3 regions of the Cupriavidus sp. 01L415 genome follow, and region 3 is predicted to be linked to each of the others. Evidence: predicted binding sites of a transcription regulator. Region 3 holds the regulator's gene; each other region holds the start of a gene.

The links. The regulator NrdR, encoded in region 3, represses ribonucleotide reductase genes. The targets are predictions, from matches to a motif close to CACNANATNTNGTG.
Region 1: a site for NrdR is predicted at 3,515-3,528, ahead of AC1DOX_RS23845 (ribonucleoside-diphosphate reductase subunit alpha). Genes of this name have one in related genera too.
Region 2: a site for NrdR is predicted at 6,954-6,967, ahead of AC1DOX_RS20135 (ribonucleoside triphosphate reductase). Genes of this name have one in related genera too.

Annotation. Positions count from the first base shown of each region.
Region 1 is NZ_JBFTSP010000022.1:70,467-81,067, reverse strand. Features, by position in the region: gene AC1DOX_RS23850 (ribonucleotide-diphosphate reductase subunit beta) at 1-286, opposite strand, end outside; gene AC1DOX_RS23845 (ribonucleoside-diphosphate reductase subunit alpha) at 357-3,290, opposite strand; gene ampD (1,6-anhydro-N-acetylmuramyl-L-alanine amidase AmpD) at 3,809-4,402, opposite strand; gene AC1DOX_RS23835 (sigma-54-dependent transcriptional regulator) at 4,395-6,047, opposite strand; gene AC1DOX_RS23830 (sensor histidine kinase) at 6,099-8,114, opposite strand; gene AC1DOX_RS23825 (PP0621 family protein) at 8,111-8,395, opposite strand; gene AC1DOX_RS23820 (cytochrome C assembly family protein) at 8,420-9,358, opposite strand; gene ffh (signal recognition particle protein) at 9,465-10,601, shown strand, end outside.
Region 2 is NZ_JBFTSP010000015.1:23,691-34,291, reverse strand. Features, by position in the region: gene AC1DOX_RS20170 (porin) at 1-536, shown strand, start outside; gene AC1DOX_RS20165 (tripartite tricarboxylate transporter substrate binding protein) at 572-1,573, shown strand; gene AC1DOX_RS20160 (LacI family DNA-binding transcriptional regulator) at 1,664-2,695, shown strand; gene AC1DOX_RS20155 (RraA family protein) at 2,789-3,487, opposite strand; gene AC1DOX_RS20150 (Bug family tripartite tricarboxylate transporter substrate binding protein) at 3,499-4,491, opposite strand; gene AC1DOX_RS20145 (pyridoxal phosphate-dependent aminotransferase) at 4,531-5,736, opposite strand; gene AC1DOX_RS20140 (LysR family transcriptional regulator) at 5,894-6,814, shown strand; gene AC1DOX_RS20135 (ribonucleoside triphosphate reductase) at 7,003-8,781, shown strand; gene nrdD (anaerobic ribonucleoside-triphosphate reductase) at 8,814-8,969, shown strand; gene AC1DOX_RS20125 (anaerobic ribonucleoside-triphosphate reductase activating protein) at 8,932-9,693, shown strand; gene AC1DOX_RS20120 (LysR family transcriptional regulator) at 9,715-10,590, opposite strand.
Region 3 is NZ_JBFTSP010000004.1:319,476-330,076, reverse strand. Features, by position in the region: gene ybgF (tol-pal system protein YbgF) at 1-497, opposite strand, end outside; gene pal (peptidoglycan-associated lipoprotein Pal) at 515-1,024, opposite strand; gene tolB (Tol-Pal system beta propeller repeat protein TolB) at 1,045-2,388, opposite strand; gene tolA (cell envelope integrity protein TolA) at 2,594-3,619, opposite strand; gene tolR (protein TolR) at 3,681-4,118, opposite strand; gene tolQ (protein TolQ) at 4,143-4,826, opposite strand; gene ybgC (tol-pal system-associated acyl-CoA thioesterase) at 4,823-5,227, opposite strand; ZMP/ZTP riboswitch at 5,393-5,494, shown strand; gene glyA (serine hydroxymethyltransferase) at 5,664-6,911, shown strand; gene nrdR (transcriptional regulator NrdR) at 7,077-7,544, shown strand; gene pilV (type IV pilus modification protein PilV) at 7,758-8,354, shown strand; gene AC1DOX_RS11390 (PilW family protein) at 8,354-9,292, shown strand; gene AC1DOX_RS11385 (pilus assembly PilX family protein) at 9,283-9,906, shown strand; gene AC1DOX_RS11380 (pilus assembly protein) at 9,953-10,601, shown strand, end outside.

The DNA.
Region 1 (10,601 bases), on a different contig from region 3:
GGTTGGCGCAGCCAGCCAGGTACTTTTCCCACGCCCACTTGTACTTGAACGGCACCAGTTGGTTGACGTCGGTGGAGCCGTTGATCACGCGCTTGTCGGCGGCGTTCACGCGGCGGGTGTCCTGCGCGGCGGCGGCGTTCGGATTGTTGCCGAGGATGCCGGACGGCTGCGTCGCCGACGGGGGCAGCGCACCCTGCTGGTCAGCGGTGACAGGGGTGGCAGGTTGCAGCGCGGGCTGCGGGGCAGCCTGCGGCGTGGCTTGAACGTCGTCGTCCCAGCTCAGCATGTTGGTGTTCTCCGTGAATTCTTTCAGCAGCCGTTCCCGCGCTGGCGGGAACGGCACATCGACTATTGGCTTACTGGCAGGCTTCGCACTCGTCGAAGCCGGCGTCGCCCGGGCGCATCGTGCAGACCGGACCATCGGCTTCCGGCATTGCCGGGGCCGCTGCCGGGGCGGTGGACATGCCACCTTCGCTGCCCGACGACACCGCGTTCAGCGAACCGCGCGACACGGTGGACTTCTCCACGTGCGTGGCGGCCATCGTGCGCAGGTAGTACGTGGTCTTCAGGCCGCGCAGCCAGGCTTGCTTGTACGTGTCGTCCAGCTTCTTGCCCGAGGCGCCCGCCATGTAGATGTTCAGCGACTGGGCCTGGTCGATCCACTTCTGGCGGCGGCTGGCGGCTTCCACCAGCCAGCTCGGCTCCACTTCGAAGGCCGTGGCGTAGATGTCGCGCAGGTCTTGCGGAATGCGGTCGATACGGGCCAGCGAACCGTCGAAGTACTTCAGGTCGGCAACCATCACCTCGTCCCACAGGCCGCGCTCCTTCAGGTCGCGCACCAGGTAGTCATTGACCACCGTGAACTCGCCCGACAGGTTCGACTTCACGTACAGGTTCTGGAACGTGGGCTCGATGCAGGCCGACACGCCGATGATGTTCGAAATGGTCGCGGTCGGGGCGATCGCGATGCAGTTCGAGTTGCGCATGCCGTGCTGCTTGATGCGGGCACGCAGGCTGCTCCAGTCCATCGACGACGACATGTCGACTTCCAGGTAGCCGCCGCGCTCTTCGGCCAGCAACTTCAGCGAGTCTTGCGGCAAGATGCCGCGATCCCACAGCGAACCCTCGTAGGTGCTGTAGCGGCCGCGCTCTTCGGCCAGTTCCGTGGAAGCTTGGTAGGCGTAGTAGCACACCGCTTCCATCGAGGTGTCGGCGAACTTCACCGCGGCGTCGCTGGCGTACGGCGTGCGCAGCACGTGCAGGCAGTCCTGGAAGCCCATGATGCCCATGCCGACCGGACGGTGGCGCAGGTTGGAGTTGCGCGCCTTGTCCACCGCGTAGTAGTTGATGTCGATCACGTTGTCGAGCATGCGCATCGCGGTGCGGATGGTCTTCTGCAGCTTGGCGTGGTCGAGCACTTGCGTACCGTCGGCCTGCTTCTTCAGGTGCGCCACCAGGTTCACGGAGCCCAGGTTGCAGACGGCGATCTCGCTCTCATTGGTGTTGAGCGTGATTTCCGTGCACAGGTTGGAGCTGTGCACCACGCCCACGTGCTGCTGCGGGCTGCGGATGTTGCACGGATCCTTGAAGGTGATCCACGGGTGGCCGGTTTCGAACAGCATGCCCAGCATCTTGCGCCACAGCTGCATGGCCGGGACCTTCTTGAACAGCTTCAGTTCGCCATTGGCGGCCTTGGCTTCGTAGCCCAGGTAGGCTTGTTCGAATGCACGGCCCACCTTGTCGTGCAGGTCCGGGCAGGTAGCCGGGGAGAACAGCGTCCATTCGCCGTTTTCCATCACGCGCTTCATGAACAGGTCCGGAATCCAGTTCGCGGTGTTCATGTCGTGCGTGCGGCGGCGGTCGTCACCGGTGTTCTTGCGCAGCTCCAGGAATTCCTCGATGTCCAGGTGCCACGTCTCCAGGTAGGCGCAGACCGCGCCCTTACGCTTGCCGCCCTGGTTCACGGCCACGGCCGTGTCGTTGACCACCTTCAGGAACGGCACCACGCCTTGCGACTTGCCGTTGGTGCCCTTGATGTGCGAGCCCAGCGCGCGCACGTTGGTCCAGTCGTTGCCCAGGCCGCCAGCAAACTTCGACAGCAGCGCGTTTTCCTTCAACGCTTCGTAGATGCCTTCCAGGTCGTCCGACACAGTGGTCAGGTAGCACGACGACAGCTGCGAGCGGCGGGTACCCGAGTTGAACAGCGTCGGCGTGGACGACATGAAGTCGAACGACGACAGCAGCTGATAGAACTCGATCGCACGGGCTTCGCGATCCTTTTCCTCGAGCGCCAGGCCCATGGCCACGCGCATGAAGAAGGCCTGCGGCATTTCAATGCGGACTTCGTCCACGTGCAGGAAGTAGCGGTCGTACAGCGTCTGCAGGCCGAGGTAGTTGAACTGGAAGTCGCGCGAGGCATCCAGCGCGGCGCCCAGGCGGGCCAGGTCGTACGTGGCCAGCTTTTCGTCGAGCAGTTCGGCCTGGATACCGCGGGCGATGAACTTCGGGAAGTACTCGGCGTACTTCGTGGACATCTCGGCCTGCGTCACCTCGGCGCCCAGGATTTCCTTGCGGATCGTGTGCAGCAGGATACGAGCGGTGACCTGGCTGTAGGCCGGATCCTTTTCGATCAGCGTACGCGCGGCCAGGATGGCCGAGTCGTAGACCTGCGTCATCGGCACGCCGTCGTACAGGTTCTTCAGCGTTTCCTTCAGGATCGGCTCGGCGCTCACGGCGTTGCCCAGTCCGCTGCAGGCGGTGTCGATCAGGTCATGCAGGGCCGCCAGGTCGAGCACACGGGTCGCGCCGTTGTCGGTCACGTTGAACGACACGCCGCCTTCCTGCACGCGGGCCACGGCCTGCGCGTTGGCCTGGGCGCGTTCCTGCGTGCGCTTTTCGCGGTACAGCACGTAGGCACGGGCCACCTCGTGTTCGCCCGAACGCATCAGCGCCAGTTCCACGTGGTCCTGCACGTCCTCGATGTGGAACGTGCCGCCGTTCGGACGGCTGCGCAGCAGCGCGCGCACGACGTTCCCGGTCAGTTGCTCCACCAGCTCGCGCACGCGCGCGGAGCCGGCGCCCTGGCCGCCGTTCACGGCCAGGAAGGCCTTGGTCACGGCCACGGCAATCTTGTTCGGCTCGAACGCCACCACGGCCCCATTGCGGCGAATGAGCTTGTAGTCCTGATAGTTGGCGCCCGCAGCGGCGGGGGTCTGCTGCGACGTACCGGCTGCTGCGCCGACAACGCCAGTCACGCCAGTGTTTTGTTGTTCGTTTTGGGCCGTTTGCATGAGGTAACTCCTGTTTTAACCCTTGTATTGAAGTGACAAAGTCCCTAGCAAAATGCGCTTCAGAAGACACTCGACTCGGCTGGGGCCGGGCGAGAACCAAACTGCACAGGCGTTCATTCTGCTAGGGACTCTTGCGATACCGCCGGCCATGTCGCTGCTGTGGCGTCAACGTCGCAAACTGCTGCGGCGCTGGCTTCACACCTAGGCCGGTTCCCCGGAAGTACTACTAGATATAGTGGTCACCGCGAAAAACTGGGCTAAGTATAGTGAAACGAAGATGAAAGACCAGTCTTGACAATCGCATCCGCGAGACAGTTCGCGACTGTGCGGCGGCGCCACATTCCCGCCAACCGCGCTACGGCAAGGGATCCCGGTTTCCTGTGCGCCACCGCACAAATTTTTTTAAATTTTTTTATCCAAAGTGGCCACTCGATAGGTGGCCCTGGCATGGGGTTTTCACAGGGCTGTCACGGTGTGCCCTGCCCCCATATGAGGCGTGCTGCACAAAGAGGGGACGCTCAGGGGCGAGGCTGGTACGGGAGTAGCGCCGGCGGCACTTGGGCGAGGCGCGCGAAGCGATTCCAGTCGAAATGCGGGCCGGGATCGGTCTTGCGGCCGGGCGCGATATCGCTGTGTCCGGCGATGGCCTGGACGGGATATGCCGTGCGGAGGGCGGCGACCAGTGCGGCAACAGTGTCGTATTGTGCCAACGTGAAAGGCTGATCGTCGGCGCCCTCGATCTCGATGCCCACCGAAAAATCATTGCAGCGCTGGCGACCGCAGAAATCCGATTGGCCCGCATGCCATGCACGTTGCGTGCACGCCACAAACTGGACGAGTTCGCCGGTGCGCGCGATCAGGAAATGCGCGGACACACGCACGTCGCGGATGGTCTCGAAGAACGGATCGCGCGTGATGTCGAGCCGGTTCTGGAAGAACGCCTCGATGTCACCGGTGCCGAACCGTCCCGGCGGAAGGCTGATGTTGTGCAGCACCACCAGGTCCACGGGCACGCCTTCGGGCCGGGCGTCGAAGTTGGGGGATGGCACGCGGCGCGCGGCCGGCACCCAGCCATCGGCGTCGGGCAGGTAGTCGCGCGGCGCATCAGCCATCGCGACCCTCCCCTTCGGCCAGCGATTCGCTATCGTCGCTGCCATCGCGCCCCTCGCGTCCTTCGCGCTCGTCGCGGATCCCGAGTTGCTGGATCCGGTAGCGCAGCTGGCGGAAGTTCAACCCCAGCAACGGCGCCGCGGCCGTCCGGTTGAAACCGGTCTGGCGGAGCGCGCGCTGGATCAGCTCGCGCTCCAGCGCCTCCAGCCGGGCCGGCAGATCGATCGGGAAAGTCACGTCGCGCAGCGCGTCGGCCATCGGGTCCGGCTCGGGAGCCGGCGCGCGGGCCGCTTCGGCCGGCGGCATCCCTGGCGCCGCTGGTGGCTGGGCGGCGCTGGCGACCGCGGACCAGGCCACGGCGCTGCCCCACGGATGGTAGGCGGCGGGTGCCGGCGCACTGGCTGGCGTGCCCGGCGGCAACAGGCTGGCGCGGTCCATGCCGGCGTCCAGCGGCCCGAGATCGGCCACCGCGATTTCCTCGGCTTCCGCGAAGGCGTAGGCGCGTTCGAGCAGGTTCTCCAGCTCGCGCACGTTGCCCGGGAACGGATAGGTCGACAACCGTGCCAGCGCGGCGCCCGACAGGCGCCGGGGGTGGGCGTCGCCATAGCGCACGGCCAGGTGCTCCAGGATCGCGTGCGCCAGCACCGGAATATCTTCGGCCCGTTCGCGCAGCGTGGGCATGCGCAGCTCCAGCACGTTGAGCCGGTAATACAAGTCCTGCCGGAACGCCCCGGCCGCCACCATCGCGGCCAGGTCCTTGTGGCTGGCGCACATCACGCGCACATCCACTGTGTCTTCCTTGCTCGCGCCGATCTTGCGCACGCGCCGCTCCTGCAGCGCGCGCAGCAGCTTGACCTGCATGGCCAGCGGCAGGTCCGCCACCTCGTCCAGCAGCAGCGTGCCGCCGTGGGCCGCCTGGAAGAAGCCGCCACGCTCGGCGTCCGCGCCCGTGAACGCGCCTTTGACGTAGCCGAAGAACTCGGACTCCATCAGCGTCTCGGGAATCGCGCCACAGTTTACGGCCACGAACGGATGGGCGGATCGCGCGCTGACTGCGTGGATGGCGCGCGCGGCGCGTTCCTTCCCGCTGCCGGACTCGCCGCTGATCACCACGGGCGCCATGCTGCGCGCCAGCCGCGATAGCGACCGGCGCACCTCCTGCATGGGTGCCGACAAGCCCGGCAGCAGCCCGGCGGCGCGATCCGCGGCCTCGGCCGCTTCCGCCGCCTCGGCGTTGACCACGGCGCCATCGGTTGGCGCGCGCTGCTGGCGGCCCAGCGCATTCAGGATCAGGGTGCGTAGCTGGTCCAGCGATACCGGCTTGGCGATGTAGTCGAACGCCCCGGCCTTGAGCGCATCCACGGCGTTGTCGGCGCTGCCGTAGGCGGTGATCACGGCCACCGGCGTGCGTTCCGGTGACGTGGACAACTGCCGCACGATCTCGATGCCGAGCCCGTCGCCCAGCCGCATGTCGGTCAGCACAAGGCAGTAGCGGCGTTCGGCCAGCCGCAGCCGCGCCTCGGCCAGCGATCCGGCCATCACCACGTCATGGCCCATCCGCCGAAGCGAGATATCGAGCAGCTCGCGCAGGTCGGCCTCGTCGTCGATGACAAGGATCGGGTCGAGGGCGGGCGGTCTGGCGGGCATAGAGGGCGTGGGTTTCGGCGTTGCCGGAAAGGGTTGCGGGCGCTGGGCGCGTTAGGCGGCGGTCACGACGTCGGGCGTCTCGATCCGCATGGTCAGCACGAAAGCTTTGGCCGGGAGTGTATCGCGTGCGCCGCCTGCCAGCAGCCCCGTGCGTTCCAGCAACGCTTCCAGGCCGATGGCGCCGTAGCGCACCTGGGCATCGTTGGCGCCGCAGAGCTCGCGCGCCATGAACAGGCCCAGGCCGGTGCCCTGCGCATTGCTGGTGAAGAACGGCTCGAACAGGCTGCGCTGCTGGTCGCGGGTCACCTCGGCGCCGTCGTTCCAGACAATCAGTTCGGCGTGATGCTGGTCCAGCGCGTGCGCCAGCATCCGGATCGAACCCGGCAGCCGGCTGCAATAGCGCCAGGCATTGTCGAGCAGGTTGCCCAGGACCTGCTGGAGCTGCGCGCCGTCGAAGATGACCGGGCGGTCCACGTCCACGATCAGCCGGATGGCGTTGGCATTGATGTCGGAACGGGCGCCGGCGCGCGAGCGCATCTCCAGCCGCCAGCGGTCCAGGATCTCGGGCAGCGCCTGGCTCAACTCCACGGCGCTGTGGCCCGTGCGCGGCCGGCGCGACAACTGCAGCACGTCCGACACCACCTGGTCCAGGCGCCGCACGTTGTCGCTGATGATGCGCAGCAGCCGCGCATCGATATTGCCCTCGCCCGCGCCGGAGTCCGCCAGCAGTTCGTTGGCCTGGCTGATCGCCGCGAGGGGATTGCGGATCTGGTGCGCCACGCTGGCCACCAGCCGGCCCATGGCCGCGAGCTTTTCCTGCTGAACCTGCTCGGCAATCCGTTCCCAGCTTTCGATATGGACCAGCACCGTATCGCGCATCTCGCTGCGCAACAGGGTCTCGTCCTCCGGGCTCCATGCCATCGCCTCGTTCTGGGCGATGGCCAGCCGCAGGCGCGCCGCGCCCTCGGGCGACAGGTCGTTCCAGCCGGCGGTATCCAGGGCGGCCGGCGAGGTCATGACGCCCGCCAGCGTGGAGCGCAGCCCGGCCAGGCCCGGCAGCACGAAGCGCAGCCGCAGGCGGGTGTGCAGCAGCGGGTTGCCGGCCGCCGACGGGCGCGATGGCAGCGGCAGCAACTGCAGGATGCGCGGCACATCGTCCTTGCGCCGGATCCAGTCGCGCAGCATTTCCATCAGCGGTTGCAGGCGCGCAATGCGGCGCAGGTCGAACAGCACGTTGTCGCTCTCGCCCGCGCGGACCTGGCCATCGCGGAGGCGCTCGTGCGGCTGCACGCCCAGCAGCACCACGGCGGCCGGGTTGGCGGCCACCACGGCCCCGTTGGCGCGCACCAGCATCACGCCGTCCTGCATGTCGTTGACCATCAGGCGGTTCACCAGTTGCTGCAACCGCAGCTCCTGCTCGCGCGCCAGCGCCAGCCGCTCCTGCGCGATCTGCCGGTTGGCCAGCATGTACATCACCAGCGCGGCGATCATGAACACCAGGCCGAACAGCCCGGACCCGAGCAGGTTGGCATCGGGTTGCCGGGCCAGCAAGGTCTGCAGGAACGGCTGGCCCATCACCACCAGCGCCGACAAGGCCGCCGTAAACAGTGCAAACAGCAGGCTCGTCAGCGCGCCCGCCTCCAGCGCGGGCAGCAGGAAGATCATCGCCATGCCTTCGCCATGGCTGCCGATCTGCCCCAGCACGGCGTAGATCGCCGTCAGCAGGAACATGTCCGTAAGGACCTGGCCGCGGACCCGCATGTGGAAATGACGCCGCCACATCGTGCCGATCAACGCCACCACCGCGATCGCGATGTAGGGCAGCACAACCGGCAGCGCCGCGGCGGTGCGGGCATTGGCGGCGACATTGACCACAGCCACGCCTGCCACCGACCGTTCCAGCGGCAGCCACGCGTAGCCGAGCAGCAGCAGCGCCACGGCCAGCCGGGTCCAGCAGAAATAGCGCAGCAGGCGCCAGTGGAATTCGGGCGGCTCGGGCTGCCGCCAGAGATCAACCAGCAGGCGCCAGCCGCTCAGGCGGGACCAGACCGATGCCCGCGGCCTCATGAGCGCGCGCCGCTATCGCCCTGGCCTGGCACATCGGGAAGATGGCTGCGGCGACAGTAGTGCAGGCCGTGCCAGGCAATGGCCTCGCCGCGCGGCAGGTGCACGCCGCACTGGGCGCACTGGACCATGGGCTCGCTATCGTCTGAATTGCCCGTGGCTCCCGAATTCGGCGCGGCGCGGCGCCGGGCCGTTGGCCGGTCGGCCGCCTCCCGTGCGGCGCGGCTGCGCAGCCACCAGAAAATGCCCAGCACGATAGCCAGAAGGATAAGGATTCTTGCCATGAAATGGCTCAGGGGCTCAGGGGTTCAGGAAAGGCGGTGCAGCACCACTTCGATCACGAAGCGGCTGCCCACGTACGCCAGCAGCAGGATGCCGAACGACGCGATGACCCAGCGCAGCGCGGTGCGTCCGCGCCAGCCGCGGAAATGCCGGCCGATCAGGATGCCGCCGAACATCGCCCACGAGATGATCGCGAATACGGTCTTGTGATCCACGCGGAATGCGCGGGCAAACAGCTGTTCGGAAAACAGGAAGCCGGACACGATGGTCAGCGTCAGCAGCACGAAGCCCGCCGCGATCAGGCGGAACAGCAGCTTTTCCAGCGTCAGCAGCGGCGGCAGCAGGTCCAGCCAGCGACCGAGCCACTGGCCGGACGCCGGCTCGCCCGCCAGCGGCCGGTTGAAGCCGTGCAGGCGCCGTTCGGCCAGCAGCATCAGGAACGCGTGGAACGCGGCCAGCGTGAAGAGGCCATACGCCACGTTGGCGATGATGAAGTGCAGCTTGAACAGCGGCCGTGCCGCGTAGCCCAGGATCTGCGCGCCCGGGAACGCCAGCGGGATCAGGCTCGCCAGCATCGCCACGGGGAAGACGATCAGGCCGAGCCCCGCCAGCGAAAAGAAGAAGCTCTCAATCCAGTAGATACCCACGCCCAGCCAGAGCATGGCGGAAAGGGCGAAGGCGAAGCCGAACACCATGCGGTCGGCCGGGAAGATCGTTTCGTGGAGCAGGATGCCGTGGCTGACCAGCGCCCCCAGAACCACGACATGCCACCAGGCAGGCTGACCTTCGCCACGGGCGCCGCCGGGCTGGGACATGAGCACCGCCGTGGCCGCGGCGCCGGGACGCCCCGGATGGCCGACCGTCGCCCCGCTGGCGGCCGCCAGCCGCGGATTGCGCGTTGCCCAGCCGTGAAAGGCCAGGCCGCAATAGAGAAGTGCCGTCAAGGCATACAGTACAATGGCCATTTGCGCAGTTTACCCTAGGGTCTGCCCCTGTGCCCTTGTCGGTGGATCGCCACCACAACGCCACGCGCGCCCCTCCCACAAGCCGAATTCCTCCCCCTTTCCTGCCATGCTGGATAACCTCACTCAACGCCTGGCGCGGGTCGTCAAGACCATGCGCGGCGAGGCCCGACTGACCGAGGCCAATACCGCCGAGATGCTGCGCGAAGTGCGCCTTGCCATGCTCGAAGCCGACGTGGCACTGCCGGTCGTGCGCGAATTCGTCGCCCGCGTCAAGGAAAAGGCGCTTGGCGAGGAAGTCGTCAGCAGCCTGACGCCGGGCCAGGCGCTGGTCGGCGTGGTGCAGCGCGAGCTGACCGCGGTCATCGGCGGCGACGAAGCCGTCAGCGGGGAAAAGTCTGCCGAGCTGAACCTGAACGTCCAGCCGCCCGCGATCATCCTGATGGCCGGCCTGCAAGGCGCCGGCAAGACCACCACGTCCGGCAAGCTGGCCAAGTGGCTGAAGGAAAACAAGAAAAAGAAGGTGCTGACGGTTTCGTGCGACGTGTACCGTCCCGCCGCTATCGCCCAGCTCAAGACCGTGTCCGAGCAGGTCGGCGCGGACTTCTTCCCGTCGCAACTGGACCAGAAGCCGGTGGACATCGCCCGCGCGGCGCTGGACTGGGCCCGCAAGCACTACCACGACGTGCTGATCGTCGATACGGCCGGCCGGCTGGGTATCGACGAGGCGATGATGCAGGAGATCGCCGCGCTGCACGCGGAACTCAAGCCCGTGGAAACGCTGTTCGTGGTCGACGCGATGCTCGGCCAGGACGCCGTGAACACCGCCAAGGCGTTCAACGACGCGCTGCCGCTGACCGGCGTGGTGCTGACCAAGCTCGATGGTGACGCCCGCGGCGGCGCCGCGTTGTCCGTGCGCCACATCACCGGCCGCCCGATCAAGTTCGTCGGCGTGGGCGAAAAGCTGGACGGGTTGGAGCCGTTCTACCCCGAACGCATGGCCCAGCGGATTCTGGGCATGGGCGACATCCTCGCGCTGGTGGAAGAGGCACAGCGTGGCGTGGACATGGATGCCGCCGAGAAGCTGGCCAAGAAGATCAAGAAGACGGGCGGCTTCGACCTGGAAGACTTCAAGGCCCAGATCGGCCAGATGAAGAAGATGGGCGGCCTGGGCAGCCTGGTGGACAAGCTGCCCGCGCAGTTCGCCCAGCAGGCGCAGGGCGCCAACATGGATCAGGCGGAAAAG
Region 2 (10,601 bases), on a different contig from region 3:
CGACCGTGCCGCGCAATCCGGCGCTGTACTCGGCTGCCGCGAGCTATGACAACGGGCCGCTCAATGCCACGGTGGCGTACGAAATGCATCAGCACTACCAGGCGGCCGGCCGCAATGACGACGCGCTGAAGTTCGGCGTGGCCTACCAGCTGTTCGCCGGCACGCGCATCGCGGCGGTCTACGAGCACCTGCATTACCGCACCGATAGCGGCGACCTGCAGCGCAACGCGTACTACACGTCGCTGGTGCAGAAGCTGGGCCCGGGCAGCGTGCGGGTCGGCGTGGCGTTCGCCGCCAATGGCACAGGGTCTTCCACGGACACCATCGGATTCTTCCGCAGCGGGTCCGAGACCGGTGCCATGCAGTTCACGGTCGGCTACGACTACCCGCTGTCAAAGCGCACCGCACTGTTCGCGTACTACAGCCGCATCAATAACAAGAAGAACGCGATCTACGACTTCGCCATCAACGAACTCGGCGTCAGTGCTGGCGCCGATCCGCAAACGTTCGCCCTGGGCATGCGTCATTTCTTCTGACGCCATCCCCGATATCGCATTGCGAGGAGACAACGATGATCCGATTTCTATCACGCAAGACATTGGTGCTTCGCGCCGCGCTGACCCTGTCGGCGTCCGGCGCGCTTGCCGCCGGGGGCGTCGCGGCGGCGCAGCCCCAGTACCCGACCAAGCCGATTCGGCTGGTCGTGCCATTCTCCGCAGGGAGTGCCACCGATATCCTGGCGCGCATCATCGGCAGCAAGATGGGCGAGGGCGGTACCTATCAGGTGATCGTGGACAACCGGCCCGGCGCGGGCGGCACGCTGGGCGCCACCGGCGTGGCCAAGTCCGCCCCGGACGGCTACACGCTGATCCTGGTCTCTGTCGGCCATGCCATCAACGCCACCCTGTATCCGAAGCTCGGCTATGACACGCTCAAGGACTTCACCCCGGTGTCGATGGTGGCCACGGTTCCCAATGTGCTCGTGGTCAATGCCGGCAGCCAGTACAAGTCCGTGCGCGACATCGTGGCCGCGGCGAAGGCGAAGCCGGGCAGCATGAATTTCGATTCGGCCGGCTCCGGCAGTTCCACCCACCTGAGCGGCGAGATGTTCAAGATGCAGGCTGGCATCGATATCGTCCATATCCCCTACAAAGGGACGGGCGAGGCGCTGACCGACGTGATGGCGGGGCGCGGCGACATGATGTTTGCGCCGACCGTATCGGCCATGCCGTTTGTCCGGCAGGGCAAGTTGCGTGCGTTGGCCGTGACCACGGCCAAACGGGCCGGCGCGCTGCCCGATATCCCGACGGTGGCGGAATCCGGCCTGCCTGGCTATGCCTTCGACTCCTGGTTTGGCGTGCTCGCGCCGGCAGGCACGCCGAAGGAAATCGTCAATGCGCTGAACGCCGAGATCGGCAAGGCGCTGGCGGCGCCGGACGTGCGCGAGCGCCTGGCCGCGCAGGGGGCGGAGGCACACGGCATGACGCCGCAGGAGTTTGCCGCCTACATCCAAGCGGAAATCGGCAAGCTGGCGCCGGTGGTGCGGCAGTCCGGGGTGCAGGGCGGGCAATAGCGCGGCAATAGAGGCAATAGCGGTGTGGCGGGGCCGGGGGGAAGCTAGAATGGCGCATCGCCAACCCGCCCCCCCATCCCGGCCGCCGCCATGCCCGAGCGCAAACGCCTCACCCTCAAAGATCTGGCCGCAGAGATCGATGTGCATTACTCGACCGTGTCGCGGGTGATGAATCCCGCGACGCGGCACCTGGTGGCCGACGAAGTGGCCGCCCGTATCCTGGAAGTGGCGGAGGCGCGTGGATTCCGGCCCAACCGGATCGCCGCCGGGTTGCGCACGCAGCGTTCGGGGCTGGTCGGCGTGGTGCTCCCGGACATCGCCAACCCGGTATTCCCACCGATTCTTGCCGGTATCGAGTCGGTGCTGGCCAGCCACGGCTATGTGCCGATCGTCGTCAACGCGGGCTCGGACAAGACGCGCCAGCGTTTCGTGATCGACCAGATGGTTGGCCGGCAAGTGGAAGGGCTCGTGCTGGCCACGGCGGAGCGTGACGACCCGATCCTCGACTATTGCCTCAAGCTGAATATCCCCGTGGTCATGGTCAACCGGGGCGAACACACCGGCCGTGCCTCATGCGTGGTCAGTGACAGTTTGCTGGCCATGAACCTGACCGTGGACCATCTCGTCTCGCTGGGACATCGCCGCATTGGCCATATCGCGGGCCCGGAGACCTTGTCCACCGGGCACCTGCGGCGCGAGGGCTTCCTGCAGGCGGTCAAACGCAAACGGCTGCGTCGCGACGAGTATGCGGTGGTGGAGGCCAGAAGCTATTCGCGCGAAGCCGGGCGCGACGCGTGCGCGGCATTGTTCGACGCGCTTCCGGGCCTCACGGCGATTGCGGCCGGCAATGACCTGGTGGCGATGGGCTGCTATGACCATCTGCGGGCGCACGGCATTCGCTGCCCCGACGATGTCTCCATCATCGGCCACAACGATATGCCGTTTGTCGATGCGCTGACGCCGCCGCTGACGACGATCCGCATTGCCGTCCACGAGATGGGTGAGCAGGCGGCAAAGCTGCTGCTCCGGAATATCGACAAACCGGAGAGTCCTTCGGTCACCGTAGCGTTGACGCCGGAACTGATCATTCGCGGATCGACGTCCGCGCCTTCGCGGGCATAGGCAGATTGGCATCGAGCCTCCCCGCTTCGGCCTGACGCGCAGCATCCGGCAGCCGAAGTCTTCCATTTCCCACAGGCTGCCGGAACGCCGGTATCAGAGCGTTTCGCCCACCTCCAGCACGCCCGCTGCCCGGAGCGACGCATCCAGCCATGCAGGCCGCAGCGCCTTGCCGGAGCGGATGCCATCGATACGCGCGCGCTCCGCCTCGACTTTCTCTGCGGCCAGGGCGAGCAGCGCGGGCACCTTGTCGCGCTCGATCACGACCACACCGTCCGAGTCGCCGATCACGAGGTCACCCGGGTTGACGGTCACGCCTCCGCACTGGATCGGATGATTGACGCGCCCGGGGACCAGCTTGGTCGGCCCGTTCGGGTTCGTTCCCACCGAGTACATCGGAAAGCCAAGCTCGCGGATTTCGTCGGCGTCACGGGACGCGGCGTCCAGTACGACGGCCTGCACGCCGATAGCCTTGCACTGGTTGACCATGATGGCGCCCATCAGCGCGCAGGACTGGTCGCCCTTGCCGTCGACGACGATCACGTCGCCGGGACGGGCAATCGCCATGGCCGCATGGATCATCAGGTTGTCACCGGGCCGGACCTCGACCGTGATGGCGGGGCCACAGAAGCGGCTGCGTGCGTCCAGTGGCGTGATGCGGCCATGCATGCCGCCCCGGCGGCCGGCCACGTCGGCAAGGATGGAGGAGGCGAACCGGGCGGCCTGTGCCACCAGGTCCGGGGAGACCCGCTCGATGTCGCGGGCAATTTCGTTCTGCCGGGCGTTGGCGTCCATGTCTGTTTCTCTCAGTTCAGCGTGACATTGGCTTCTTTGATGACGCCGGACCATTTGCGCTTGTCGGAAACCAGGAACTCCCGGAAATTCTCCGAGGTGCTGGCGACGACTTCCATGCCGTCCTGGCTCAGGCGCTGCGCGATGTCGGGCTGCCGCAGGACTTGCTGGACTTCGCGTTGCAGTCGGGCGATCACACTGGGCGGCGTTCCCTTGGCTGCGCAGAGGCCGGTCCATGCCACCGGGTCGAACCCGGGCACGCCTGCCTCGGCGAACGTCGGCACGTCCGGCAGCGATTTCAGGCGCTGCAATGCCGCCACCCCGAGGACGCGCAGCTTGCCGGACTTCGCGTAGGGCAGGGAACTGATCGGCTGGTCGAAGATCAGGGAGACCTGACCGCCCAGGAGGTCCGTCATGGCTTGCCCGGTGCCCTTGTAGGGGACGTGCATGATGTCGATGCCGGCACGCAGCTTGAGCATTTCGCCGGCCAGGTGGCCTGCCGTGCCGTTTCCGGACGAGGCGAAGTTGAGCTTGCCCGGGTTCGCCTTGGCGTAGGCGATCAGCTCCTTGACGTTGTGGATCGGCAAGCCGGCATTGATCAGGGCGATGTACGGCGTGTTGGCGATCAGGGACACCGGGATGATGTCCGTCTGCGGGTCATAGGGCATCTTCTGCAGGAACGGCTGGATCGACAGCATCCCCGTGGTACAGATCATCAGCGTATGGCCATCCGCCGGCGCCTTCAGCATGGTGTCGGCAGCGATGTTTCCACCCGCGCCCGGCCGGTTGTCGACCAGGACCTGCTTGCCCAATGAATCGGCCAGCTTCGGCGCGATCAGGCGCGCCACGATATCGTTCGAGCCGCCCGGGGAGAAGCCCACGAGGATGCGCACCGGCTTCGAGGGATAGGGCTCCTCGGCGTGCGCGGCCGTGGCCAGCAGCGGCAACGCGGCCGCGACGATACGCATGGCGCGTGGAGAACAGAGGCGTTTCAGGAAAGTCTTCATGGTGTCAGCAGGTGGGGGCGATCAATACGACGTGGAAACTTAGCGAATCAGTGCGGTGGCAGCCGCTGCGATCCGGCGAATGCCTTCGGCAAGTTGCGTCATGCTGGTGGCGAACGAGATCCGGAAATGCGTGTCGACGCCGTAGGCGGAGCCCTGCAGCACGGCGAGGTTCTGGGATTCGAGCAGCCAGGACACCCAGTCGTCGCTGTTGCGGATGACCTTGCCGTCAGGCGTATGCCGGCCGAACAGGCCCTCGCACGAGGCAAAGACGTAGAAGGCGCCGTCGGGGGCTTCACACGAAATGCCGTCAATCTCGTTCAGCGCCGTGACCACGGCATCGCGGCGCGCCTGGTAGGCGGCGCGGTTGGCGGCGATGAAGTCCTGGGGGCCTTCCAGCGCCGCGAGCGCCGCGGCTTGCGCAATCGCATTGGCGCCCGATGTGCTCTGCGACTGCAACTTGACCATGGCCTTGATCAGGGCCGCGGGGCCGCCCGCATAGCCAATCCGCCAGCCCGTCATGGCGTAGGCCTTGGAGACGCCGTTGATGGTCAGCGTGCGATCCTTCAGCGAGGGCGCTGCCTGCGCCAGCGTGACAAAGCCGGCATCGCCGTACATGAGGTGCTCGTAGATGTCATCCGTCATGATCCACACATGCGGATGCCGCGCCAGGACTTCCGCCAGCGCGGTCAGTTCCTCGCGGGTGTAGGCGGCACCGCTCGGGTTGTTGGGGGAATTCAGGACCAGCCAGCGCGTCCGCGGCGAAATGGCGCGTTCAAGATCTTCCGGCGTCAGCTTGAAACCGTTCTCCGGCTTGCAAGGCGCGAAAACGGGTACGCCACCGGCGAGCAAGGTGATATCGGGATACGACACCCAGTACGGCGCGGGAATGATGACTTCGTCGCCTTGCTGCACGGTGCAGAGGACGGCGTTGAAGATGACCTGCTTGGCGCCCGTGCTGACGATGATCTCGCTGGCGGTGTAGTCGAGGCCGTTTTCGCGGCGGAACTTGCGGGCCACGGCCTCGCGCAGGTCGGCGGTGCCACCGACGTCGGTGTAGCGCGTCTTGCCGGCCGTCATCGCCTCCCAGGCCGCTTCGCGGATATGGAGCGGCGTGTCGAAGTCGGGTTCTCCGGCGGTCAGGCCGATGACATCGCGCCCGGCGGCGCGAAGCTCGCGCACGCGCTGCCCCGCCATGGAGCTGGGGGAGGGCTTGATGCGATGAAGGCGATCAGTGAGTTGCAGCATGAGTGTCTCGGAAGGGGCGAAGGCGTGAGGAAAGTATCCGCGATCGGTTTGCCGCGCCCAAACGAGAAATCGGATTGCGGACGTATTCCATTTTTTCCTGATGAGCCGCCAGGCGGTGCGAGAATATGGAAGACGAAACCGACCCGCAACCGCCCCCATGCATGTGACGTTCAAGCAGCTCGAAGCTTTCTATTTCAGCGTGACTTGCGCCTCGTTCAGCGCCGCAGCCACCAAGCTCCACGCCACGCAATCGGCCATGTCCAAACGGATTGGCGAGCTCGAACAGGAGCTGGGTGTCCAGCTAGTGCATCGCATGCCCAAGGGGCTGGTTCCCACGCATGCCGGCAACCGCTTGCTGGGCCTCGCGGAAGAAGCCATGCGTCTGCGCGAGCGCATCGCGGCCGAGGTCGGCCAGGCGGACGAGATCAAGGGCACGTATCGAATCGGCGTGACCGAGTTGATCGCATTGACCTGGCTCACCGAGTTGCTACGGGAGCTGAAACTGCGCCATCCGGCCATACAGCTGGAGCCCGTGGTCGACGCCGGGATGAACCTATTCGAAGACCTGGAGGCCAACAAGATCGATATGGCGATCCTGCCCGGAACGTTCTGGGGGGAGGCCTACAAGTCCGTCGAGGTGGGCCGGGTGGAGGACCTCTGGATGGCAAGCCCCCGCCTGTCGCTGCCTGACCGGCCGCTGAAGCCGGAGGAATTTGCAGAGTATCCGGTGCTGGAGCAATCGGCCGGCTCGGCCAAGAACGCCTACTACGGCGCGTGGCGTCGCGAGCATGGATTCCGCTTCAAGAAGGCATTCTCGACCAACAGCCTGATGGTGTTGCGGGCGCTGACGATCGAGGGGCTTGGCATCAGCCAGCTGGCGCTCGACTACTTCGCCGCCGATATCGAGAAGGGGCTCCTGCGCGTGGTGGAAAGCGATCCCATGCCGCCGCCACTGGTCTACTCCGCGGTGTTCCGTCATGACGAATTCAGTCGGGCTCTCGAAGCGATCGCGCAGGCCAGCCAGGATGTCTGTGACTTTCGCCGAGGGCCGCATGACGTCGCGGCCGGCAGCGTCTAGCCACAGGAACCACGGGCCACCCCGAATGCCGACATGGATTTGTCCGCACGCAAATCCAGCCATCGCACAAAGCCGCTTCCCACCGCCGCTTGACGGCCATCAAACGGCAGGCAGACTTCCGCTCATCCACCCCAACAACCACTATATGTAGTGATAATCTTCGCGGCACACACTACATAAGGGTAACCATGAGCGATCATCAGCAAGCCGGCAGGGTGCCGGCGCCGGCCGCGGGCGAGCAGGTGGACGTGGGCAGCGCCATGGAGGAATACCTGGCCCAGCGCGACTGGCGCGTGCGCGCCAATGCCAACCAGGGCTACAGCCTGGGCGGGCTGATCCTGAACGTCGCGGGCAAGGTCACCGCCAACTACTGGCTGTCGCACATCTTCAGCCCGGAGGCGGCCCACGCGCACCGCGAGGGCGACCTGCATATCCACGACCTCGACATGCTCTCCGGCTACTGCGCCGGCTGGTCGCTGCGCCAGTTGCTGTCCGAGGGATTCAACGGCGTGCCCGGCAAGGTGGAGGCCAACCCGCCGAAGCACATGTCGGCGGCGATCGGGCAGATCGTCAATTTCCTGGGCACGCTGCAGAACGAGTGGGCGGGCGCGCAGGCCTTTTCCAGCTTCGATACCTACATGGCGCCGTTCGTGCGCCGCGATGGCATGGATTACCGCGAGGTGCGGCAGGCCATGCAGGAACTGGTCTTCAACCTGAACGTGCCCAGCCGCTGGGGCACGCAGACACCCTTCACCAACCTGACGTTCGACTGGACCTGCCCGCAGGACTTGGCTGGCCAGGTGCCGTACATCGCCGGCGAGGAAATGCCGTTCTGCTACGGCGACCTGCAGCCGGAGATGGACATGATCAACCGCGCCTACATCGAGGTCATGATGCAGGGCGATGCGCGCGGCCGCGCTTTCACGTTTCCGATCCCCACCTACAACATCACGCGGGATTTCGACTGGGAGCATCCGAACGCCGCGCAGCTGTTCGAGATGACGGCGCGCTACGGGCTGCCGTACTTCCAGAACTTCGTCAATTCGGACCTGGAGCCGCATATGGTCCGGTCGATGTGCTGCCGCCTGCAGCTCGATTTGCGCGAGCTGCTCAAGCGCGGCAACGGCCTGTTCGGCTCGGCCGAGCAGACCGGTTCGGTGGGCGTGGTCACCGTCAACTGCGCGCGGCTGGGCCACCTGCATCGCGGCGACGAAGCCGGCCTGCTGACGGCGCTGGACCGCCTGCTCGCGCTCGGCCGCGACGTGCTGGAAGACAAGCGCCGCGTGGTGCAGCACTACATCGACGAAGGGCTCTATCCCTATACGCGCCGCTACCTCGGCACGCTGCGCAACCACTTCAGCACGCTCGGCGTCAACGGCATCAACGAGATGATCCGTAACTTCTCCGACGATGCCGACGACATCACGTCGCCGCCCGGGCACGCCATGGCGATCCGGGTGCTGGATCACGTGCGCGCGCGCATCGTCGATTTCCAGGAAGGCACCGGCCATCTCTACAACCTGGAAGCCACGCCGGCCGAAGGCACCACCTACCGCTTCGCGCGCGAGGATCGCAAACGCTGGCCCGGCATCCTGCAGGCCGGCACGCCGGAGCGGCCGTACTACACCAACTCCAGCCAGCTGCCGGTCGGCTACACCGACGACCCGTTCACCGCGCTGGCGATGCAGGAGGCGCTGCAGGGCAAGTACACCGGCGGCACCGTGCTGCACCTCTACATGAACGAAGCCGTCTCCAGTGCGCAGGCTTGCAAGGAACTGGTGCGGCGCTCGCTGGCGCGCTTCCGCGTGCCGTACATCACGATCACGCCCACGTTCTCGATCTGCCCGAAGCACGGCTACCTGAGCGGGCACCACGAATTCTGTCCCAAGTGCGATGCCGAACTGCTGGCACGCAGCCACGCCGCGGCCGATGCGCCGCAAACCCACCTCGAAAAGGAGCTCACATGAACGCCGCCTTGCACCCGTCCGATACATCCGCCATGCCTGCCACGCTCAACCTCGATGCCGCGCTGCGGACCCGCTGCGAGGTCTGGACCCGCGTGATGGGCTACCACCGGCCGGTCTCATCCTTCAACACCGGCAAGCAGGGGGAATTCCATGAGCGACGCTTCTTCACCGAAGCCGCCTGCCGCTGAGATGACCGCCGCCGCCTGTGTTTTCGCGGCGCCCGCCGCGGGCAAGGCACCGCGGGGCGCCCCGGCGCTGGCGGGGCTGGTACCGTTTTCCAGCGTCGACTGGCCTGGCAAGCTGGCGGCGGTGCTGTTCCTCTCCGGTTGCCCGTGGCGTTGCGGCTATTGCCACAACGCCCACCTGCAGCGGCGCCATGCGGCATACCAGTGGCCGGCGGTGGTGGACTGGCTGAAGTCCCGCGCCGGCCTGCTGGACGGCGTGGTCTTTTCCGGCGGCGAACCGCTCGGCGAAGCACAACTGTCGGCGCTGGCCGGCACCGTCCGGGCGCTCGGCTTCAAGGTGGCCCTGCATACTGCCGGCATCTACCCCGACCGGCTCGCCGAGGTACTACCGCTCCTCGACTGGGTCGGGCTGGATATCAAGGCCGATGCGAACACGCACGACGCGCTGGTCGGCCGCCCGGGTGGTTTTCAGCGCGTCCAGGCAAGCCTGGCGCTGCTGCTCGGTGCTTCCACGCCTTTCGAATGCCGTACAACCTGGGATCCTGCGTGGCTCAGCGAGGCGCGTTTGCTGGCGCTGGCGCGCACGCTCGCGCAGCAAGGCGTGCGGCACTATGCGGTGCAGGCTTGCCGTGCCGGACCGGTGGCGATGCCCGGTGCCGACCTGAGCGCGCAGGCCCGGGACACGCTCGCGTCGTGGTTCACGACGTTCTCCTTCCGGGAGTCCTGAAGCGCCGTCGTGGTCGGCAGCTCAAGCCCGCGTGACGTGCCGCACGTCATCGAGGAAGACCTCCGCCAGCGCCGGCGTCGGATGCTGCTGGTTGTGCAGCACGAAACTCTCGAAGTGGATCGCGGGATCGAACGGGATGGCCTTCACGCCCGGTAGCTTCAGGCTGCGGACCACCACGGGATTCACCACACTGAGGCCCAGGCCCATTTCGACCATCGTGCAGATCGTCGCCGCGTAGGGCGTTTCCAGCGTCAGCACGCGCCGATCCGGTACGAAGGCCGCGTCGACGGTGGCGCGCGTGCCGTCGCCATGCGTCAGCGAGATGAACTGCTCGCCATCGAGGTCGCCGGCATTCACACGCCGCTTGCGCGCGAGCCGGTGGCTGGCCGGCACAATGCAGACGCCCGCTTCACGACGCAGCGACTCGCTGCGAATGCCCGCCGTCTCCACCACATACGACACCAGCCCGACATCGCAGAAGCGTTGTTCCGTCCATTTCGCCACGGTCGGTGAATCGCTCGTGTGCACGGCAATCGGCACATCCGGATGCCGGTCGCGAAAGCGTCGGATCGCCATCGGCATGACCGTCATCGCGATGGACGGAACGGTGCCGATTCGCAACGTTCCCACGCCCGCAGCGCGGATCGAGCGCGCCGAAGCTTGCAGGCTGTCCAGCCCCACAAACGCACGTTCGACGTCGCGGAACAGCGCTTCGGCCTCCACGGTCGGCGTCAGGCGGCCCGCGATCCGCGTGAACAGCTTGAATCCGGTTTCGCGCTCGAGTTGGGCGATGACTCGGCTGATGTTCGGCTGCGATGTGTGCAGCTGCGTGGCCGCTACGGTCATCGAGCTGGATAGCATCACCATGCGAAAGGCTTCGATCTGCTTGAAATTCATCGGTCTACGGG
Region 3 (10,601 bases):
TACGGGCTTTGCGGGTACTTCTTCGCAAAGGCCGAGAACGCACTGCCCGCGCCCTTGAAATCGCCCGACTGGAACTGCTTGAGCGCCGCGTCGTACTCAGGCTTCTCGGTCGCCTGGGCCACGCCCTCGCGACCATCCACGGTGACCTGCTGCGGCTCGAATTTCTTCAGGCGCGCGTCCAGGTCCGCGTAGTAGTCCTTCTGCTGCTTCTGCAGCGCGTCCACCGTGTTCTGCAGCACCTCGTTCTGACCGCGCAGCCGTGCCACCTCCTGTCGCAGGCCTTCGAGCTGGTTCTGCATGTCGAGCTGGGTCCGGCTGTTCTGGTCGATACGCTGCGACGCCGTCGCCTGGAAACCGTTGAACTGGTCCCGCAGGGTGATCACCGCGCGGCGCGCCTCGTCGTCGTCAAAGACGCCGGCGTGCGCGGAAGTGGCCGCCAGCATGCCACCGCCGGAAACGGCAGCAAGCCACAGCAGGGTGGAAACGCGAGCATTCATGAAGGCTTATCCGTAGATCAGTAGGCGATATCGGCGCGACGGTTCTCGGCCCACGAGGCTTCGTCGTGACCGGTGGCCTTCGGCTTTTCCTTGCCCAGGCTCACGGCTTCCATTTGCGCCTCGGGCACGCCCAGCGACGAGAGCGAACGGCGCACGGCCTCGGCACGCTTCTGGCCCAGGGCCAGGTTGTACTCGCTCGTACCACGCTCGTCGGTGTTGCCCTGGATCAGGATCTTGCGGCCCTTGTTGCCACCCAGGTATTGGGCGTGGGATTGCAGCATGCCCTGGTAGTCCGACTTGACGCTGTAGCTGTCGAAGTCGAAGTACACGCTGCGCTTGGCCAGCGGACCGTTCGGATCGTTCAGCGGATCGCGCGAGACATCCACCGGGGCCACGTTGCGGGCATCCGCGCCCGGCGTGGTGCCGGCACCCGACTTGGCGGCGTCATCCAGCTTTACGCCGGAGCTGCAGGCACCCAGGGCGAGCAGTGCGGCGATGGCGAGCGATTTGGTCATCATTTGGGACATGGCGAGAGACTCCTCTTTTTCTACTGCATGAAAGGACCCCAGGACGGCTCGCGAACTTCGCCGGACTGGAGAGACAGAACCTGTTTCGTACGGCCGTCCGTGGAGACCGCCGCCAGCACTGCACGGCCGCCCACACGGGTGGCGTAGAGAATGTACTTGCCATTGGCGGCGAAGCTCGGGGCTTCGTCGTTGGACGTATCGGTGAGGGATGTCACATCACCATTGGACAGGTCCTGCAGCTGCAGCTTGAAGCCGCCCGTACGCGAGATGAAGGCCAGGTACTTGCCGTCCGGCGAGATGCGCGGACTGACGTTGTAGTTGCCCTTGAAGGTCACGCGTTGCGCCGCCCCGCCCTCTTCGCCCGAGACCGGCATGCGGTAGATCTGCGGCGCACCGCCGCGATCGCTGGTGAAATAGATGCTACGGCCATCCGGCGAGAACTGCGGCTCGGTGTCGATCGCGCTGCTGCGCGACAGACGGCGCAGGCCGGAGCCATCCGCGTTGACCAGATAGACCTGCGTGTTGCCGTCGCGCGAGAGCGCCACAGCAATACGCTGGCCATCAGGCGACCACGACGGCGCGCTGTTGTTGCCCTTCTGGTTCGATACCAGCACGCGCTTGCCCGTGGCCAGGTCGTGCACGTAGATCACCGGCTTGCGGGCTTCGAACGAGACGTAGGCCACGCGACGGCCATCCGGCGACCACGACGGCGAGATGATCGGCTCGTTGCTGGTCAGCGCCACCTGGGCGTTCTGGCCGTCCGAATCGGAAATCAGCAACTGGTAGCGACCGCCCACGCGGGACACGTAGGACAGGCGCGTGGCAAACACACCGCGCTCGCCCAGCAGCTTCTCGTAGATATAGTCGGCGATCTTGTGCGCGGTCACGCGCAGCTGGTTCTGCGAGACGTTGAACGCCAGACCGCCCAGGCTCTGGCCCTTGACCGTGTCGTACAGGCGGAAGCGGACTTCATACTGGCCATTGCCGGAGGGGGTCACGCTGCCGGCCACGAATGCGTCGGCGCCGCGTGTCTTCCAACTGCCGAGGTCCACCTGGGCGGACTCGGCCACCGTGGCACCGGCCGGATCGACGTTGCGGATCCGGCCGCTGTTCTGGAGGTCGCTGCGGATGATGGCGGTCAGGTTCTGCGGGGCTTGTGCCTCGCCCTGGAAGTTGGCCGTGGCCACCGGGAACTGGTTCGAACCAACACCGGTGATTTCCACGTTCAGTTGAGCGTGCGCGACGCCCGCTGACATCAGCGCCGCAGCCAGCCATGCCATCAGTGCGTGGCGGCTTTGCTCGCGGGTGGGGTGAGCGTTGTGCCGCCTCGCGGACAGCCAATTGGGGGCCCAAAGCTTTCGCATGCTGCTCCTCAGTCGATTTCAGAATTCATCGGTACGGCGGGCACAGCAAGAACGGCGAGACGGACGGCATGCGACTTGGCGCATACCCCGTTTGCGCACGTCTTGCACGCTGCCGGCCGCGTCAGGCAACCGTCAATGGTAGCAATCGGACTGGTGGCCCACGCTGAAGGTTGCATTATGTTGCAAATCATGACGTGTTCGACACTCAGTCCTTCGGACGGAACGTGATCGTGAAGCTCGACGGTGCCTTGCCGTCTTCATCGCGCGGCAGCGGGTCCGATCGTTGCACCGCACGCAGCACGGCGTTGTCCCAGTCGGAGTTGCCACTCGACTTGGTCACCCGCGCAGACAGCAACGATCCATCCGGCGCCAGCGACACGGACACTACCGCCGGCGGATTGCCTTCCACATCGCCGCCAAAGATGATGTTTGGCTTGACGCGTCGACGCACGCGATCCGAGTACCCGGGCGACGCCTTGCCGCCCGACCCCGCGCCCGAGCCGGCCGAATTGCCCACGCCACCACCGCTCGCGGTGGCACCACCACCGGCCATGGCCTGCAGGCGCGCCAGCTCGCTCTTGCGCTGCGCGTTGGCCGCGGCCTCGCGCTTGGCCTTGGCATCCGCGTCGGCCTTGGCCTTTGCCTTCTGCTCGGCGTCGGCTTCAGCCTTGGCCTTCGCCTTTTGCTCGGCATCGGCGCGTGCCTTGGCATCCGCCTTGGCCTTGGCGTCAGCGGCTTCCTTGCGGTCGCGCTCGGCCTGCTCCTTGCGATCCTGTTCGGCCTTCTTCTTCGCGTCTTCCTTGCGCTGGGCGTCGAGCTGCTGCTGGCGCTGCTCTTCCTTGCGCTGGGCCTCGCGCTTTTCGGCGTCCTTCTTTTCCTGTTCCTTGCGGGCGGCTTCCTGGCGCGCGGCCTCGCGCTCGGCGACCTCCTCGGCCTGCTTGCGTTTCTGACGTTCCAGCGCGATGTCCGCGTCTTCCTCTGCCTTGCTGCGCACGGCGGGTTCGGGCGGCGCCGGCCGCGGCAGCACCACGAGCGGGGGTGGCGGCGCGGGCGCGACATCGGGAACCTCTTCCCACAACTCGGCCTCGGCCCCTACCGGCGTACTGCTCTGCCAGTGGACGCCGTAATACAACACGATGCCCAGCAACAGGTGCATGAGCAGTGCCAACAGGAAGGATCGCGTCGTGCCGCGTTCCTTGACGGGCTGATACGGATAGGCGGCCACCTTCATGGCGCGCGATGGCCGTTGGCCTGGATGACGTGACGAAAGGCTGGCCACTTTGTCGCGACGCTTACTTTGATTTCACCATCAGGCCGACGCGCTTCACGCCATCGGACTTCAGGACGGACATCACGTCGAGCACGGCTTCGTACTTGACGGCACGGTCGGCGGCAATCACGACGGGCTGGTCCGGGTTCTCGTTCTGGCGCTGATGCACGAACTCCAGCAGGCCGCGCTTGTCGAGCTTGCGCTCGAACGCGTTGCCGGCGTTGTCCTTGCCGCGCGCGGTCAAGGCGCCGTCTTCGTGCACGGTGACGATGACCGGCGGGGTCTTCTGCTGCGGCGTGGCGTTGGCCACCGACGGCAGGTCGACCACGGCCGGGTTCACGATGGGTGCCGCCACCATGAAGATGACGAGCAGCACGAGCATCACGTCGATATACGGAACGACGTTGATCTCGGCACTTGCCCGGCGGCGCGAGCCGCCTCGGCGCTGAATGGCTGCCATGGCTGGGGCTCCGGATACAGTGGTTTAGCGGGTCTGCCGTTGCAGGATGTTCAGGAATTCTTCCATGAAGCTTTCGAAGCGGATCGCCAGGCGATCGATCTCCGTCGCGTAACGGTTGTAGGCGATCACCGCCGGAATGGCGGCGAACAGGCCGATCGCCGTGGCAACGAGCGCTTCGGCAATACCGGGCGCCACGGATGCAAGCGTTGCCTGCTGCACATTCGAAAGACCGCGGAAGGCGTTCATGATCCCCCATACCGTGCCGAACAAGCCGATATACGGGCTGACCGAGCCGACCGAGGCCAGGAACGGCAGGTGCGATTCCAGCACGTCCATTTCGCGCTGATACGCGGCGCGCATGGCGCGCCGGGCGGCATCCAGCAGCGCGCCGGCATCGTTGCTGCGCTCGCGGGCCTTCAGGAATTCGCCCATGCCCGACTCGAAGATCCGTTCCAGCGCGCCAGTGTTGTGGCGATTGTTGACGGCACTGTTATAAAGCGCCTGCAGGTCGCCGCCAGCCCAGAAGTCGCGCTCGAAGCCTTCCGTCTGGGTGCGTGCCGAACGCAGCGCCAGGTGCTTGCGGAAAATGTAGGTCCACGAGAAGAGGGACATCACCAGCAGCAGTGCCATGACGGCCTGTGCCAGCAGGCTGGCGTGGAGCACCAGCGAAATGATCGACAGGTCTTGCGTGACAGTCACTGGATTCATCGAGCGTTCTTGATGGTTGCGAGGACAGGGGCAGGAATCGGGGCCGGGCGAAACGTGCTTTTATCAACACATCCGACCCGGATGTTGCCGCTGGCCAGTTGGAGGTCACCTCGCCACGCTTCTTGGGCGAATTGGACCGAAGCCGGCCCGACCCGTTCAATATGCGTACGGATCTCCAGCTGGTCATCCAGCCGGGCGGGCGCATTGTATTCCACGGCGGTACTGCGTACGACGAAGACCACACCGGACAGATCGGCGAGGGCTTGCTGTTCGATCCCGAGCGAGCGCAGCCATTCGGTGCGCGCCCGTTCGAAGAATTTGAGGTAGTTGGCGTAAAACACCACACCGCCTGCATCGGTGTCTTCCCAGTACACCCGCAGCGGCCAGACAAAGTTCGGCATGGGCGGCATTGTAGCGGAGCACGATGCCCGAACGGAGGTAAACCCGCAGGAGACTTTGCAACAGCAAGTTGCGAGCCAGGCCCCGCGCGGCTTTGCGGGAGGCGGGCTGGCCGGTGCACCGTCTTGCGGCAAGGCGCCGGCTCGCGTAAACTCTGCCGCAACCATTCCACCTTGCGCGACTGGCGAAGTCAGTGGGTACTACCACGAGGAAGCGCAAGTTCTTTGGGCGTGAAGCACAAGCGCCTGCCGCTCGCCTGGGCAGCGAATGGGAAGCAGGGTGCGCCCTGCACTGGATGGACGCTAACCACGTCCCCGGTGCTGGACGCCGATGCCTTCCCCGCGCGCCCTACCCGCGAAGTATCCCAAAAGTACCGATAGCGCCTGATCCGACACCCGGTCTTTCCATCGGTATCTCTTTTTACAGACGAGTCACGCCATGTTTGAACGCAGCCGTTTCACGATCGACCAGATCGATCCCGAAGTCTTTGCCGCGATCCAGAAGGAAAACCAGCGCCAGGAAGACCACATCGAGCTGATTGCTTCCGAGAACTACACCTCGCCGGCCGTGATGGCCGCCCAGGGTTCCCAACTGACCAACAAGTACGCCGAGGGCTATCCCGGCAAGCGCTACTACGGTGGCTGCGAGTACGTGGACGTGGTGGAACAGCTGGCCATCGACCGCGTGAAGCAACTGTTCGGCGCCGAAGCCGCGAACGTGCAGCCCAACTCGGGTTCGCAGGCCAACCAGGGCGTGTTCTTCGCCATGCTCAAGCCGGGCGACACCATCATGGGCATGAGCCTGGCCGAAGGCGGTCACCTGACCCATGGCATGGCGCTGAACATGAGCGGCAAGTGGTTCAACGTGGTGAGCTACGGCCTGAACGCCCAGGAAGACATCGATTACGACGCCCTGGAAAAGCTCGCCCAGGAAAAGAAGCCGAAGCTGATCATCGCCGGCGCCTCGGCCTTCTCCCTACGCATCGACTTTGAGCGCATCGCCAAGGTGGCCAAGGCCATCGGCGCCTACTTCATGGTGGACATGGCCCACTACGCGGGCCTGATCGCCGCCGGCGTCTACCCGAACCCGGTGCCGCACGCCGACTTCGTGACCACCACCACCCACAAGAGCCTGCGCGGCCCGCGTGGTGGCGTGATCCTGATGAAGGCCGAGCACGAGAAGGCCATCAACTCGGCCATCTTCCCGGGCATCCAGGGCGGTCCGCTGATGCACGTCATCGCCGGCAAGGCCGTGGCCTTCAAGGAAGCGCTCACGCCCGAGTTCAAGGCTTACCAGCAGCAAGTGGTGAAGAACGCCGCCGTGCTGGCGGAAACCCTGATCGCCCGCGGCCTGCGCATCGTGTCCGGCAAGACGGAAAGCCACGTGATGCTGGTGGACCTGCGCGCTAAGAAGATCACCGGCAAGGAAGCCGAGAAGATCCTGGGCGATGCGCATATCACCGTCAACAAGAACGCCATCCCGAACGATCCGGAAAAGCCGTTCGTGACCTCGGGCATCCGCCTGGGCTCGCCGGCCATGACCACGCGCGGCTTCAAGGAAGAAGAAGCCCGCCAGGTGGCCAACCTGATCGCCGACGTGCTGGACAACCCGCACGACGAAGCCAACATCGCCGCGGTGCGCGAGCAGGTCTCCGCCCTGACCCGCCGCTTCCCGGTCTACGGCTGAGCGGCACGACGGGCAGTCGACATCGGCGGCTGCCTGTATATATAGTGCGTGCAGTGCGCGCCAAAAACGGCGCCGCTCCGGCGGCGCCGTTTAACCTGCCGCAAGGTCGCAACAGAAGTAAAAGATGGACAATGCGGCCCGGCTCAATTCATCAGGTGGTCCGGCATGAAATGCCCCTTCTGCGGTCATTCCAATACCCAGGTCCTTGACAGTCGCGTCTCGGAAGACGGCGACACCGTGCGCCGCCGCCGGCGTTGCGAGGCCTGTGACCGCCGCTTCACCACCTACGAGCGCATCGAGCTCTTCTTTCCCGCCATCGTCAAGAAAAACGGCTCGCGCGTGGACTACACCCGCGCCAAGCTGAAGGACTCCATGCGACTGGCCCTGCGCAAGCGGCCGGTGTCGGCCGAGGCCATCGACCAATCCATTACCCGCATCGAAGAAAAACTGCTGGCGCTGGGCGAGAAGGAAATCCCCAGCAGCCAGGTGGGCGAGCTGGTCATGCGCGAACTGCGCAAACTCGACAAAATTGCCTATATTCGCTTTGCTTCCGTTTATCGCAGTTTTGAAGATGTGTCTGAATTTCGCGACGTGCTCGACGAGTTTTCGCCCCCTACCCCACGAAAGGGGTAGCTACCTCACAAAAAAAGCTGTCTAATCTGCACTGACCTCCTTCGGGTATGGAGGCCAGTTGGCGAGCGCGCGAACCGCGGAACCGACCCCGACAGAGGGCCGGGACGCATAAATCTCCGGCGCGCCGTCCGTAAAAAGCAAAAAATCAGTTCGATTTTTGGACGGGAGTCACAAATGGGTCAGTCACGCTGCCGGAGGGCGGCCGGCTTTACCATGCTCGAAGCATTGGTAGCAATCGTCGTGCTCGCCTTCGGCGTGCTCGGCGTGGCCAACCTCCTGATCAAGTCTTTCCGCTTCGCCCAACAATCCTCGTACGACATCGTTGCAATGCAACTCGCCAATGACATGGCGGATCGCATGCGGTCGAACGGCAATCTGGCGGATTCGGGCACATTCAATGCATTCGATACCCAGAACGGCGCACCGGTAGTCACGGGCCCCGGCAATCTCTACAACGGCGCCTGTACGGGCGGGGCCGCAGCCTGTGCGCCTCTTGCCGCAAACTTCGAACTCGCGGAATGGACGCAGCGCGTCCAGAACAACCTGCCGGGCGGGCGCGCCATCATTTGCCGCGACGCCACCACTTACGGCCTGACGACTGGCTACCAATGGGCATGTAACGCGGCAACCGGTGGAACGAATTCCACCACCGACACGCCGCTCGTCATCAAGATCGGTTGGGTCTCGCGTTTCACGGACCGCCAGGGAACGGACATCGCGACCGGCACCACCATGACCGACTCGGTGGGCGCCAATGGTGCAGCGACGCCGCAAATGGTTGTTGTCGTTCTGCCGGGGATTAAAAGCTGATGCCGCGCACATATAACCCCCGTCCCAAGCGCCGCAGCGGCGGCTATACGCTCGTCGAACTGATGGTGACGCTCGTTATCACGATGCTGATCCTGATCGCCGGCTTGTCCTTCTATCTGATGAGTCGCAACAGCTACGCGACGATCGACGACAACGCCAACCTCGAAGAGCGAGGCAACTTCGCGCTGTCCGTCCTCACCCGTCTGGCTCGCCAGACGGCGTATGTGCCGCAAGGTCCAGATGGTAGTGGCGCTCCGATGTCGGTCAGCGCACAGATGATCAATGGCCTGGATAGCTGCTCCACACCCAACGACAGCGAAACGCTGGCTTGCGGCCCGGGCGCTGCCATCAACAGCAGCGACACGCTGATGATCCGCTACTACGGCGTCAGCTCGGCAGCCGATCCAAGTCTTCCGGACGGCTCGGTCGTGGATTGCTCTGGCCTGGGCGTGGCAGGCACTAACGACCCCGACCAGGCCGACACCAAGCGTGGGTTGTCAATACTCTTTGTCGCCAATGGCGCGAACGGCAAGCCATCGCTGATGTGCAAGTACCGCGTGCGTGTCGCTGGCAAGGAAACCGACAGCACGTTCGTGACCCAGGAACTCGTTCCCGGCGTGGAGACGATGCAGGTGCTCTACGGCGTAACCACTGCTGGCGATGAGGTGCCATACAAATACGTGCCCGCGACAAGCGTGGCCGCCACCGACTGGCGCAACGTGGTGACCGCGAAGATCGCGCTGGTCATCCGCGCGGATAACGCCAGCGCGGATGCCGGTGGCCCGGCAACGTTCCAGCTCTTCGGCCCGCTATACACCGGCGCGAATGCCACGTACACGCCAGCAACCGATACACGAGCCGCCCGCAAGCTGTATTTCGCGACCGTCCAGATTCGCAACTATCAGTCGTGCCTTGCCGAGGATCCGTCATGCATTTGACCATCCGCCATGCCAAGTTTGTCCGTCGCGCCAACGCACAAGGCGTGGCGCTCATCACCGCCGTGATCATGCTGCTGGTCATCACGTTGCTGGCGTTGGGCGGCGCGCGCATCGCGCTGGACACTAAGCGATCCACCCGCAACCAGCGCGACTTTGAAATCGCCTATCAGGCAGCGGAAGCCGCGTTGCGTGATGCCGAGATGGACATCCAGAATGCTGTTGGGCCGAACAGCCGCTCCACCAAATTCTCGCCGTTCTCGCCGGAGGGGTTCCTCCCCGGTGGCTGCAATACCGGCACCAACCTTGGCCTGTGCGACACCTTCGCCGCAACGGGCGAACCTATCTGGAACACGATCGACTGGACCGCGACAGTGGGCAACACCACGGTCGAGTACGGCACCTTCACGGGGCGCAGCTTTCCCACCGGTTCCGGTCTGACGCCGGGCCGCAAGCCGCGCTATCTGATTGAGCTACTGCGGGAAACTTCGTCCGGCGGACTGGCCAGCGACCCGACTGCCACGAGATACATGTACCGGATTACTGCAGTGGGGTTCGGCCCGAACGACACCACGCGCGCGATGGTGCAGTCGTCCTACCGCAAGTCCGACTCCTAATTCCATTCCCACGACGGGTCACCCCAAACGCAACGGGACAGAATTCATGAAGATCATTCAACGTCTGGCGCCAGTGTGCGCCATGCTGTGGAGCGTGATGCTGGCCGCCGCGCCGGCCAGCGTGCCGACCGTATCCATCTCGTCGACGCCGCTTTACGGCCAGTCTCAGAACATCCACCCGAACCTGATGCTGACCCTGTCCGTGGAATTCCCCACGACCGGTGCGGCCTATCGCGGGGCCTACGACAAGAGCGCCGCGTACCTGGGTTACTTCAACAACACGAAGTGCTACACGTACGACGCGACGAACGGTTATTTCAAGATCTCTGGCAACGCCACCAGCGATACGCACGAATGCTCGGGAGACTTCAGCGGCAACTTCATGAACTGGGCGGCCTCGTCGGCAATTGACGAACTTCGCCTGGCCATGACGGGCGGTGACCGCGTGATCGACAGCCGCACGCAGACCGTGCTCCAGCGCGCGTTGTTGCAAGGGGACTTCTTCAAGAGCGGTAGCTATTTCCCGCTCAAGAGCATCAACGGGGGCGGTACGAACAGCGCGCCCAGCAAGGTGACGCCATTCAAGTACTCCACCCTGTACATGGCATCTTGCGGCAATCACATCTTCTTCTCGGATGCCGACGGCACGGCGACATGCGCCAGCCTGGGCAAGTATGCGGATGTCACCAAGAACG